Regions from separate parts of the Pseudoalteromonas sp. M8 genome, predicted to be linked through region 1. Evidence: predicted binding sites of a transcription regulator. Region 1 holds the regulator's gene; the other holds the start of a gene.
The links. Region 1 encodes FliA, which starts transcription of late flagellar genes. Its sites were predicted from a motif close to CTAAAGNTNNNNNNNNNNNNGCCGATA; they were not measured.
Positions count from the first base shown of each region.

Region 1 (5,147 bases):
TGAGCAACCACAGCAGTGGAGCGAGTCTGATGAATTAGACAACGGTTTTGGTGATGATTTACCTGAGTTAAATGCCAAGCCTGACGAAATGAGTGCAATGCGCGAAGAAATGAACGCTATTCGTCAATTACTTGAACATCAAGTATCTGGTCTAATGAAACAAGAAATGGCTCGTCGCGATCCAACCCGTGCGTGCCTTGTAGATCGTCTGGAAGGAATGGGCATAGACAAAGACGTTGCAGAGCAAATGGCATGTTTTATCCCTGATGATGTGTCTCGTAAAGAAGCTTGGGACGCGCTGTTGAATATGGTAATTAACCAAATGCACACCACCAACAATGATATTCTTCGTCAAGGTGGCGTATTTGCAATGGTTGGTCCAACAGGTGTTGGCAAAACCACAACGGTTGCAAAATTAGCGGCATTAGGCGCACAAAAATACGGTGCAGATAAAGTGGCGCTAATAACCACCGATACCTATAGAATTGGCGCTTACGAGCAACTAGCTACCTATGGTAGAATCATCGGTTGTCCGGTTAAACAAGTTAAAGATGCAAATGAACTTGCAGAAGTGCTTTATCATTTACGCAATAAGCGTCTAGTATTAATAGATACGGCGGGAATGAGTCAAAGAGATTTGCGCTTAACTGAACAGTTAAATACACTTATGCGTAGCGCGAGTGTAGATATTCGTAGCTATTTAGTGTTGAGTGCGACAGCACAGATGAATGTGTTACAAGAAACAGTAAGACACTTCAAAAAAGTAAATTTAAGTGGCTGTATTTTCACAAAACTTGATGAAAGTCTAAGTTTGGGTGAGATAATTAGCATAGCGATTCAAAATCGCTTGCCAATAGGGTATCTTACCAACGGTCAGCGAGTGCCAGAAGACATTCGCGTAGCAAATGCTCAAAAGCTAGTAAAAAAGGCTGAGCAATTGTATTTAAAAAGAATAAAAGCACAGCACTCTCGACGTGTACCTGTAGCGTCAGAGTCAGTAGGAATGTATGATTAACACAGTTTTAGATCAAGCAAGTGGCCTGCGTAGAATGAGTCAAAATAGCAACCAGGGTGTAAAAGTAATAGCCGTGACCGGTGGTAAAGGTGGGGTGGGTAAAACCAATGTCTCGCTCAATACTGCCATCGCTATGGGCCAACAAGGACAGCGAGTTCTCGTTTTAGATGCGGACTTGGGCTTGGCAAACTGTGATGTGATGTTAGGGCTCCGAGTAGAAAAGAACCTTTCACATGTGTTGTCGGGTGAATGTGAACTAGATGAGATTCTCGTAGAAGGTCCCGCTGGTATCAAAATTGTGCCAGCTACTTCGGGTTCTCAAAGCATGGTGGAGTTGACTCCCGCAGAGCATGCTGGACTTATTCGCGCATTTAGCGAGCTTAACACTCAATTTGATGTTTTAATTGTTGATACCGCAGCTGGTATCTCAGATATGGTTCTGAGCTTCTCTCGAGCTGCACAAGATGTGATGGTTGTTGTGTGTGATGAACCGACTTCTATTACGGATGCTTATGCGTTGATCAAAGTTTTAAGCAGAGAGCATGGCGTTTATCGTTTTAAAATAGTTGCCAATATGGTCCGCAGTATGCGTGAAGGGCAAGAATTATTTGCTAAACTTTCAAAAGTTACAGACCGTTTTCTTGATGTAGCATTGGAATTAGTGGCCACAGTACCATTTGACGAAAACATGCGTAAGTCCTCTCGTAGACAAAGAGCAATCGTGGATTTATTTCCGAGCTCTCCAGCAGCAGTTGCAATTAAAGGACTTGCTGCCAAGGCAGTTAAATGGCCAATTCCTCATCAACCTTCCGGTCATCTAGAATTTTTCATTGAACAACTTGTAAACGGGTGATTATGGCTTCTCCGGTCAACAGAGCTGCGGGATATCAAACTTCTGACCATATCCATAAAGTGGTCGAGAGGCATGCTCCACTTGTCAAAAAAGTGGCATGTCACCTGATCGCTCGGCTTCCGGCAAGTGTGCAGCTCGACGATCTAATTCAATCAGGTATGATTGGATTGATTGAAGCATCTAAAAATTTCGATGCTACTAAAGGTGCTAGTTTCGAGACCTTTGCGGGGATACGCATCCGAGGTGCAATGCTAGATGAAATCCGTCGCGGAGATTGGGCCCCTCGGTCCGTACATAAAAACAGCAGAATGGTAGCCGAAGCGATATCTGAGCTCGAATCTCTCCTTGGCCGCGAACCAAAAGACACTGAAATCGCTGAAAAACTTGATATATCTTTAGATGAGTACCATCATATTTTACATGATGTAAATGCAAGTAAAGTCATCGGCATTGAGGATCTAGGGGTTGATGAAGATGTGATAACCCCAGCAAACAGCGATTTTGCGCTAGACAAACCGTTTAATAACGTTAAAAATGAACGTTTTAACGAGTCTTTAGTAAATGCTATCAAAGCACTACCCGAAAGGGATGCTCTGGTGTTGTCACTTTACTATAACGACGAAATGAATTTAAAAGAGATTGGTGCCATCCTTGATGTCAGTGAATCTCGAGTAAGCCAAATTCACGGTCAGGCAATGATAAAGCTCAAAGCTAAAATCAATGACTGGATAAATTAGAGTACATAAAATAGTTGGGTTCGAACCTCACTGGAGGAAGTTTTGGATAAGAACATGAAGATTCTCGTGGTTGATGATTTCTCTACTATGAGAAGAATAATCAAAAACCTATTAAGAGATTTAGGCTTTACCAATGTTCAAGAAGCTGATGATGGTAGTACAGCACTTCCGATGCTACAAAATCAGGAGTTTGACTTTGTAGTAACTGATTGGAACATGCCGGGCATGCAAGGTATTGATCTGCTTCGTGCAATACGCGCAGATGAAAAGCTTAAGCACATTCCAGTGTTGATGGTTACCGCAGAAGCGAAAAAAGAACAAATTGTTGCAGCAGCGCAAGCTGGGGTGAACGGATATATTGTTAAACCGTTTACTGCAGGTACGCTCAAGACTAAGCTTGAAAAAGTATTTGAGCGACTAGGCTAAACAGCAAGGGGATATGGCCTATGTCTGTAAATGCTGCGCCGCAAATTACACTTGAACAAGCCAAGCAACTTGTTGAGCTACTAGAGCAAGGTGAACAAGAAAAAGCTGACCAGCTGATTTTAGAAGCTGCTAACAAAGAGCAATCGGAGTTATTTGCAGAAGTTGGAAAGCTAACTCGCCAATTACACGAGTCCTTGAAGAACTTTGAGCTGGATACTCGACTCTCAGATCTCACGACAGAGGCTATACCTGACGCCAAGCAGCGTCTTAATTATGTTATGGAAATGACAGAAAGCGCTGCTAATAAAACGATGGACGCGGTCGAAGAAAGCTTACCTCTTGCGCAGAATCTTGCGGATGAGTTAGCACAAATAAAGCCCACTTGGGATCGGTTGATGAGCAGAGATATTCAACTCGGTGAGTTTAAATCTCTGTGTCATGATCTCGACAGCTTTATGCAGACTTCAAAGACACGTACAGACGAATTACAAGGCTTAATGACTAATGTGCTGATGGCGCAAGACTATCAGGATTTGACTGGGCAGGTCATCCGTCGAGTCATTGAGCTTGTGAGAGAAGTAGAAGATAGTCTCATTCACCTTCTAACTGTGTTTGGTACTTCGGATGAAGCGCCTGCTGTTGCAGAAAATGCGAATGAAAACGAAATAAAAACAACTGAGACTATCAGTGATGAATTGTCTGGACCTGAAGGTCCAATTATTGACGCTGAATCGCGAGATGACGTGGTTTCTGGTCAAGACGAAGTCGATGACTTGCTATCTAGTTTAGGCTTCTAGTTGGAGAGTGTGTATGAGCTTTGAAGTCGATGAAGATATCTTGCAGGACTTTCTTGTTGAAGCAGGCGAAATATTAGAACTGTTATCTGAACAGCTTGTTGAACTAGAAAATAATCCCGAAGATAAAGAACTTCTCAATGCGATTTTCCGTGGCTTCCATACTGTTAAAGGTGGAGCAGGCTTCCTCGGTATGACCGAACTGGTTGATGCCTGTCACGGTGCAGAGAACGTGTTTGATGTACTAAGACAAGGGCAGCGAAAAGTAACGTCAGAATTAATGGATGTTATTTTGCAATCTTTGGATACGATCAACGAAATGTTCGCTTGTATTCAAAACCGAGAGGAACCCGAAGCTGCCGATCCTGTGTTGCTTGAAACCCTCCATAAACTCAGCCAACCAGCATCTGAAGACGAAGTCAGAGAAGTGATTGAGGAACCTGTTTCAGAGCCTGAATCTGTTGTACCAGATTTAAGTGCGGATGATATTCTATTCGATGCGGACGCAGATTCAGGCGATGATAGCGGCTCTAGCATTGATGAGATAACAGAAGAAGAATTTGAAAATCTATTAGATGAGTTACACGGCTCTGGTAATGCGCCTGCTGTCGCACCAGCGGCTAAACCTGAAACGGTGTCAACTGCAGATGACGGCGATATCACCGATGACGAGTTCGATAATCTCTTAGATGAACTCCATGGGGTTGGGAAATTTGGTGGAGCACCAAATGCAGAAGATGCGGCTACTCCTCAAGCCAGTGAGCCTGCGGCTAAAGCAACGTCATCAGGCGCTGCGAGTGTGCCCTCTGGAGATGAAGAAATTACCGATGATGAGTTTGAGGCTTTGCTTGACGAACTTCATGGTAAAGGCAGTGCTCCTAAAGCGGTAGATGAATTGCCGACAGATATCTCAGAAGCTGAGCCAGCTCAACCTGAGCCTGCTAAAGCTGCGCCACCTCCGAAACCTGCTCCAAAGCCTGCGCCTAAAGTTGAAGCTAAACCTGCGACTCCAGCCCCGCAAAAAGAGCCAGAGCCTGCAAAAGCTTCTGCGCCAGCAGCTGCAAAGAAACCTGCTGCGCAAGCTGAGACTACAGTGCGAGTTGATACCAAACGTCTTGATGAAATCATGAATATGGTTGGCGAATTAGTATTGGTGCGTAACCGCTTGGTTAGTTTAGCGAATAACACCAACAGCGAAAGCATGGGTAAAGCTATTTCGAACCTTGATGTAGTGACCGCAGACTTGCAGGGCGCTGTGATGAAAACGCGGATGCAGCCGATCAAAAAGGTATTTGGTCGTTTCCCTCGAGTGGTGAGGGACC
Region 1 is NZ_CP047240.1:1,607,701-1,612,847, forward strand. Features, by position in the region: gene flhF (flagellar biosynthesis protein FlhF) at 1-1,015, shown strand, start outside; gene GSF13_RS11885 (MinD/ParA family protein) at 1,008-1,868, shown strand; gene GSF13_RS11890 (RNA polymerase sigma factor FliA) at 1,871-2,605, shown strand; gene cheY (chemotaxis response regulator CheY) at 2,648-3,031, shown strand; gene GSF13_RS11900 (protein phosphatase CheZ) at 3,052-3,828, shown strand; gene GSF13_RS11905 (chemotaxis protein CheA) at 3,842-5,147, shown strand, end outside.

Region 2 (5,147 bases), 210 kb from region 1:
GGGCACAAAGGCGCCGAACAGGTACTACTAGATGTACGCCGCTTCCTTACAACTAAGCGCTTTAGAGATGCACAGTGCTATGCTGCAACACTTTACGAGCAAATTCATCAACTACAGCATATTAGCCAGTAAATTAAATTTGACTCTCCAAAAAAACGTAGGCTAGGCGTAGCTAAGCCTCTCTTAAGTAAACGTACGCTTTCCCTCTGCGACGATCAAAATGATACAGTAGAAAAACTACTGTATCGCAGCTGAGAAAACTTCCTTGCTTTACTCATACTGAACTTTCGTCAATTAAGCTCTCATTTCAAAAAAATCACAACCACTTGTTTTATATTGAAAATTTAAACTAAATAAAAATTAAGCTTGAATATTGATTAAAAAGCTAGCAATTTTCCTTGCATTCACACACTGTATAAACTACTGTATACACATACTGTATAGATAACCAGTGAGACAATTATGTTACACAGCAATGCACTTCTACAGCCAAACAATTCAACTTATTACACACTTAACGAAATCAATAATGTGATAGTTGAAGATGAGATCGTCGCTAGCTTAGAGTTACTTAAAGTTTTACATAAATGTCAGCATAAACAAGGCTGGACGCTACTCGTTGCACCCGATAATGTACCAAACAAGTCACTACTAGAAAGCGCTTCAGTTGATGCAAGTAAGTTGCTCGTCATTAGGCAAAAGCACATATACGACCTTGAGTATGTACTTAAAAGTGCTATCAGCAATGGTAATTTCGCTGCCGTGGTGATTTGGACTGATATTGCATCAGTGCAAACTATCAACAAAATGGAACTGCCGGTATCTGACGTTGCGATCCACTGTTTTCAAAGCGCTTAACAAGCTACAATAACAGGATATAAATTTGTTAAAACTGAAGTTTTTATGTCTTGTTATTGCAATTCATCCCTTCCCTATTCGCAATGTTGTGAGCCGTACCTTAAGGGACAAAAATTCGCAGAGCGTCCACAAATACTAATGCGCTCTCGCTATACTGCATACTGCTTAAAAGATGCAAAGTATATTCATGACACCTACGCCCAGGCTAAACAAGCACAAAACAATATCGACGATATTGCTGCATTTGCTAATTATGCACACTTTATAAAATTGGAAGTGCTAGAAGAAGTAGCAGAAGCTACTCAGGGGGTTGTTGAGTTTAAGGCGCACTATATCGCAGAAAACACACACTATATACTCCATGAGCGGTCAAATTTTATTACCGAAGCAGGCAGATGGTATTACTTAGATGGTGAATTGTACGATACGCCTACAACCAAGATAGGCAGAAATGACCTCTGTCCGTGCGGCAGTGATAAAAAGTATAAAAAGTGCCACGGTAGCTAAAATAGTCTGAACTAGAGATTAGATACAAAGCAATAAAAAAGGCTTGAAACGAGCTAAGGATGATTAAAGGCCGTTTAGCTTATACCAGTTGTATTAAGTAAATGATCTATCTTGAAGCGGGGAAATAGCTTTAGTAGCAAGGCAAAAATTTTGCTATTTAGTTGTTCTAAATGAGAAATTTTTAACGAAGCTAATATGCTATTTCACCCTTCAAATTGATTAGAGAATTAATTCAATTGGTATTAGACATGAAGCACGATAAGCATAGCGTTTTATGTCAGTCTAGTAACGAAGCAAAGAGCTGTAAAATGACAAGTTTAATACCAGTTTGTCTTAAATTTGCTCAATTTTGAAGGAGCAAAAGCAGCTAATGTTGTTACGCCGTCGCGCGTAACATACTCTGCATATCACCCGTTGCAATTTGATCATAAAAACCAGCCGCATCCATTGCCTTATCAGCAACTAAGGCCAGTTTACCTTGCGCGCTCGCCAAACGCCTTTTAACCGCTGGTTCCAAATTTTCTACAACGTCGAGTGGAATATGCTTTTTATCATTTCGTGCGGCAAAAGGTTCTGGATTTAAATTTTCTTGCAATCGCAAGGTTGCCATCGCCCCCATAGATACCAGCTGCGCGTTATGCTGACCAATAAGCATATTGTACTCTTTTGGCGCAAGCGGCTTTTGTGGACCTATTTCAAATTGCTTCTTTAGTGTTTCTTCTGAGTTATCTTTTGCAGCAGCTTCAGATTTTGGTAGGTGAAATTGGCTAAAATCTAATGCATCAGTTGATAGCATAGATAACAGCATGGCAAAATCGGCAGAGCGCGTCTGATGAACACTAATGTTCAATGCGGACCCTAATTGCGACTCACTGATTAAAACGCCATCAATTTGCATGTATTCCAACCGATTATTTTGCTAATTATGAATTTATCGGCCTTTTTCCGAAAAACTTTAGTAGTTTTCTTTACTTCGAAAAAAACTTTGTTATTATCACCGCCGTTGTTTAGGAGGGGTTCCCGAGCGGCCAAAGGGATCAGACTGTAAATCTGACGGCTCAGCCTTCGCTGGTTCGAATCCAGCTCCCTCCACCATAAACAACAGTTACAATTTCGGAGGGGTTCCCGAGCGGCCAAAGGGATCAGACTGTAAATCTGACGGCTCAGCCTTCGCTGGTTCGAATCCAGCTCCCTCCACCACTTTCAAATTGTAACGCTTTAAAATGTATGGAGGGGTTCCCGAGCGGCCAAAGGGATCAGACTGTAAATCTGACGGCTCAGCCTTCGCTGGTTCGAATCCAGCTCCCTCCACCACTTTTAAAGTAAACGCTCCAAATGATGGAGGGGTTCCCGAGCGGCCAAAGGGATCAGACTGTAAATCTGACGGCTCAGCCTTCGCTGGTTCGAATCCAGCTCCCTCCACCACCTTTTATTGTGTTATCTCACAACAAGCTTACATATATAAACGAGCTTAAAAACAATCCAAAGCCAAAAATCAAATGTGTTGTCATACTTTTTACCCTTGCCTTATTCGGCTCTGGTAATTTAGATGCTGCGATCCCTGCACCAAAGCAGGGTTGCATAATAAAAAATGGAAACACACACGTTATTAAGCCAAAAACTAACGCAGTCAAAAGGCTAGGCTCAGTCAACCAAGGCTTGCCCACGCTCAGTAGTAACACCAAGGCGAATACAATCCCAATGAGATAATGCACGCCCCAGCCAATGACACGTTCACCAAATATTGGTTTACTACGCCCGATACCTTGATGCGTGAGTTTTCCTTGACACAAGTGCCCAATCCACCTACCAACCAACGCATAATCTAAGCCCTTTATGGCAAATAAGCGACTGAGCATAAATGCCCACAAATCCATAACGAGCGTTGCACCTACGCCAATAGCAACTGCAGGCATTAACATCGAATATAGGTTTTCCACTATTTTTACTCCTCTTTTTTACTGATAGCCGCTATCCTATTAGTTCAAGTTAACTTTAAGTCAAGGGCAAGAATGGATATCAGTGAAGTTGCAAAGAAGTCAGGTTTACCCGCATCCACGCTTAGATATTATGAAGAAAAAGGGCTGATCCGATCGATTGGTCGACAAGGGCTCAAACGTGTTTTCCCTCCGTCGATACTTGAACGTCTAGCGCTTATTACCCTTGGAAGAAACGCAGGCTTTTCATTAGATGAAATAGCGGACATGTTTACCCCCGAGGGTAAAGCGGATATTGATAGGGTGAAGTTACAATCCAAAGCGGATGAATTAAATGAAACCATAAAGCATTTAACTGCAATGCGAGATGGCCTCTATCACGCTGCAAAATGCCCTGCGCCAAGCCATTTTGAATGCCCGACATTTCAAAAGTTGTTAAAACGCGCGGCAAAAGCGAGGCCCGGCAAATAATAGGCATAAACAGGGCACTATGCTAATGCTCAATCATCAAGTCACGACCGTGGTCACGTAAATAACGCCGAGCCATTTTATGGTCGTGGCCATAGTGCTTTGTTACCAAATGCCAAAATGCGCTATTGTGTGCCATGACATGAAAATGGCAAAGTTCATGCACTACCACATAATCGATTACCCACTTAGGCGCACCAATCAAAAGCGTATTAAACGCAAGCACGCCTTTAGATGAAAAACTGCCCCAGCGGCTTTTATAAACGCGTATCTTTAGCGTATCAAAGCGAGCTTGAATATCAGGTTGATATCGCGCAATAGCCATGTCTACATAGTCATTTAGCGTTTCGCTTAACAGCGCAACTAATTCACGCCATTCATTTTTGACAGCCTTAAGTAACACCCTTTTGTTATCAAAATCAATTACAGAGGTCGTACTTTCGCCCCTTTGAATGATAAAGGTCTCGCCAAATACTTGCACAATTCCTGTTTCCAGTGGCCGAGGGCTCTCAGGTATGATTTTTAGAGCAAGCTTTGATTTTATCCAACCGGATTTGCTTTCCACCCAAGTATGTAACCAGCGCTCGCAGATTTGCTCTGGTGCATACACAAAGACTTGGCCAGCTTTGATTTTTATCGCAACGCTCTTACGCTTTCGGCTTTTCTTTAATTGATATTGCAAGGTAACAAATTCTTAGTCACTAAAGCATGCATTATAGTATGAGCAACTTGTCAGAGTCACTGCAAACGCCATGCAAGATAATGAATTTGACCAACGATGGCAATAAACTCATCAATAGTGTGGTTTCTAACACTCTATAAATTAGAAAGATTTTTTCGTTAAATCACCGTATTTATTATTTTTGCTGCTACGCTTAATGAAAAAGGCATTTTGATTTAGGCAAGCTATGGCTGATAAACCCATTTGCCAATATGTATCACCTGAGGGAAAAAAATGCAGTGAAATCGATATGGGCTCAGGTTACTGCTTTTGGCATGACAATAAATTCGATAAAGGTGGCTTGGAGCTAAGCCAAAAGCTTGAACGCTACGCCAAGCGCGGTGGTTTGCTGCAAGGCTTAGAGTTGAAGCGGGCCAATTTAGAAGGGCTCAATCTTGTTAACTTTGAAAATCATCATGGCTATGATCTGTCTTATAGCAACTTTTATCGTGCCAATTTGAAAGGGGCGCACCTGTTTAATAATACCATTAAGCATGCGTCGCTAATGAAGGCCGATTTGAGAGAAGCCAGTCTGCACTGCTGTAATTTAGAAAGCACCAATTTGCTCGGCATAAAGCTTGAAAACACCCGTATCGATAATATGGAACTCGGCGAGCAATTACTGCAAGAGCAGCAAGCTTTTGAAGCTCGTAGAA
Region 2 is NZ_CP047240.1:1,817,992-1,823,138, reverse strand. Features, by position in the region: gene GSF13_RS12895 (SEL1-like repeat protein) at 1-132, shown strand, start outside; gene GSF13_RS12890 (SulA-like leucine-rich domain-containing protein) at 463-858, shown strand; gene GSF13_RS12885 (YchJ family protein) at 904-1,365, shown strand; gene GSF13_RS12880 (VC2046/SO_2500 family protein) at 1,742-2,263, opposite strand; tRNA gene GSF13_RS12875 (tRNA-Tyr) at 2,376-2,460, shown strand; tRNA gene GSF13_RS12870 (tRNA-Tyr) at 2,481-2,565, shown strand; tRNA gene GSF13_RS12865 (tRNA-Tyr) at 2,595-2,679, shown strand; tRNA gene GSF13_RS12860 (tRNA-Tyr) at 2,706-2,790, shown strand; gene GSF13_RS12855 (DUF2938 domain-containing protein) at 2,808-3,305, opposite strand; gene GSF13_RS12850 (helix-turn-helix domain-containing protein) at 3,378-3,773, shown strand; gene GSF13_RS12845 (YgjP-like metallopeptidase domain-containing protein) at 3,796-4,452, opposite strand; gene GSF13_RS12840 (ion channel) at 4,679-5,147, shown strand, end outside.
Region 2: the regulator FliA is predicted to act here: its motif matches at 2,298-2,324, upstream of GSF13_RS12880 (VC2046/SO_2500 family protein).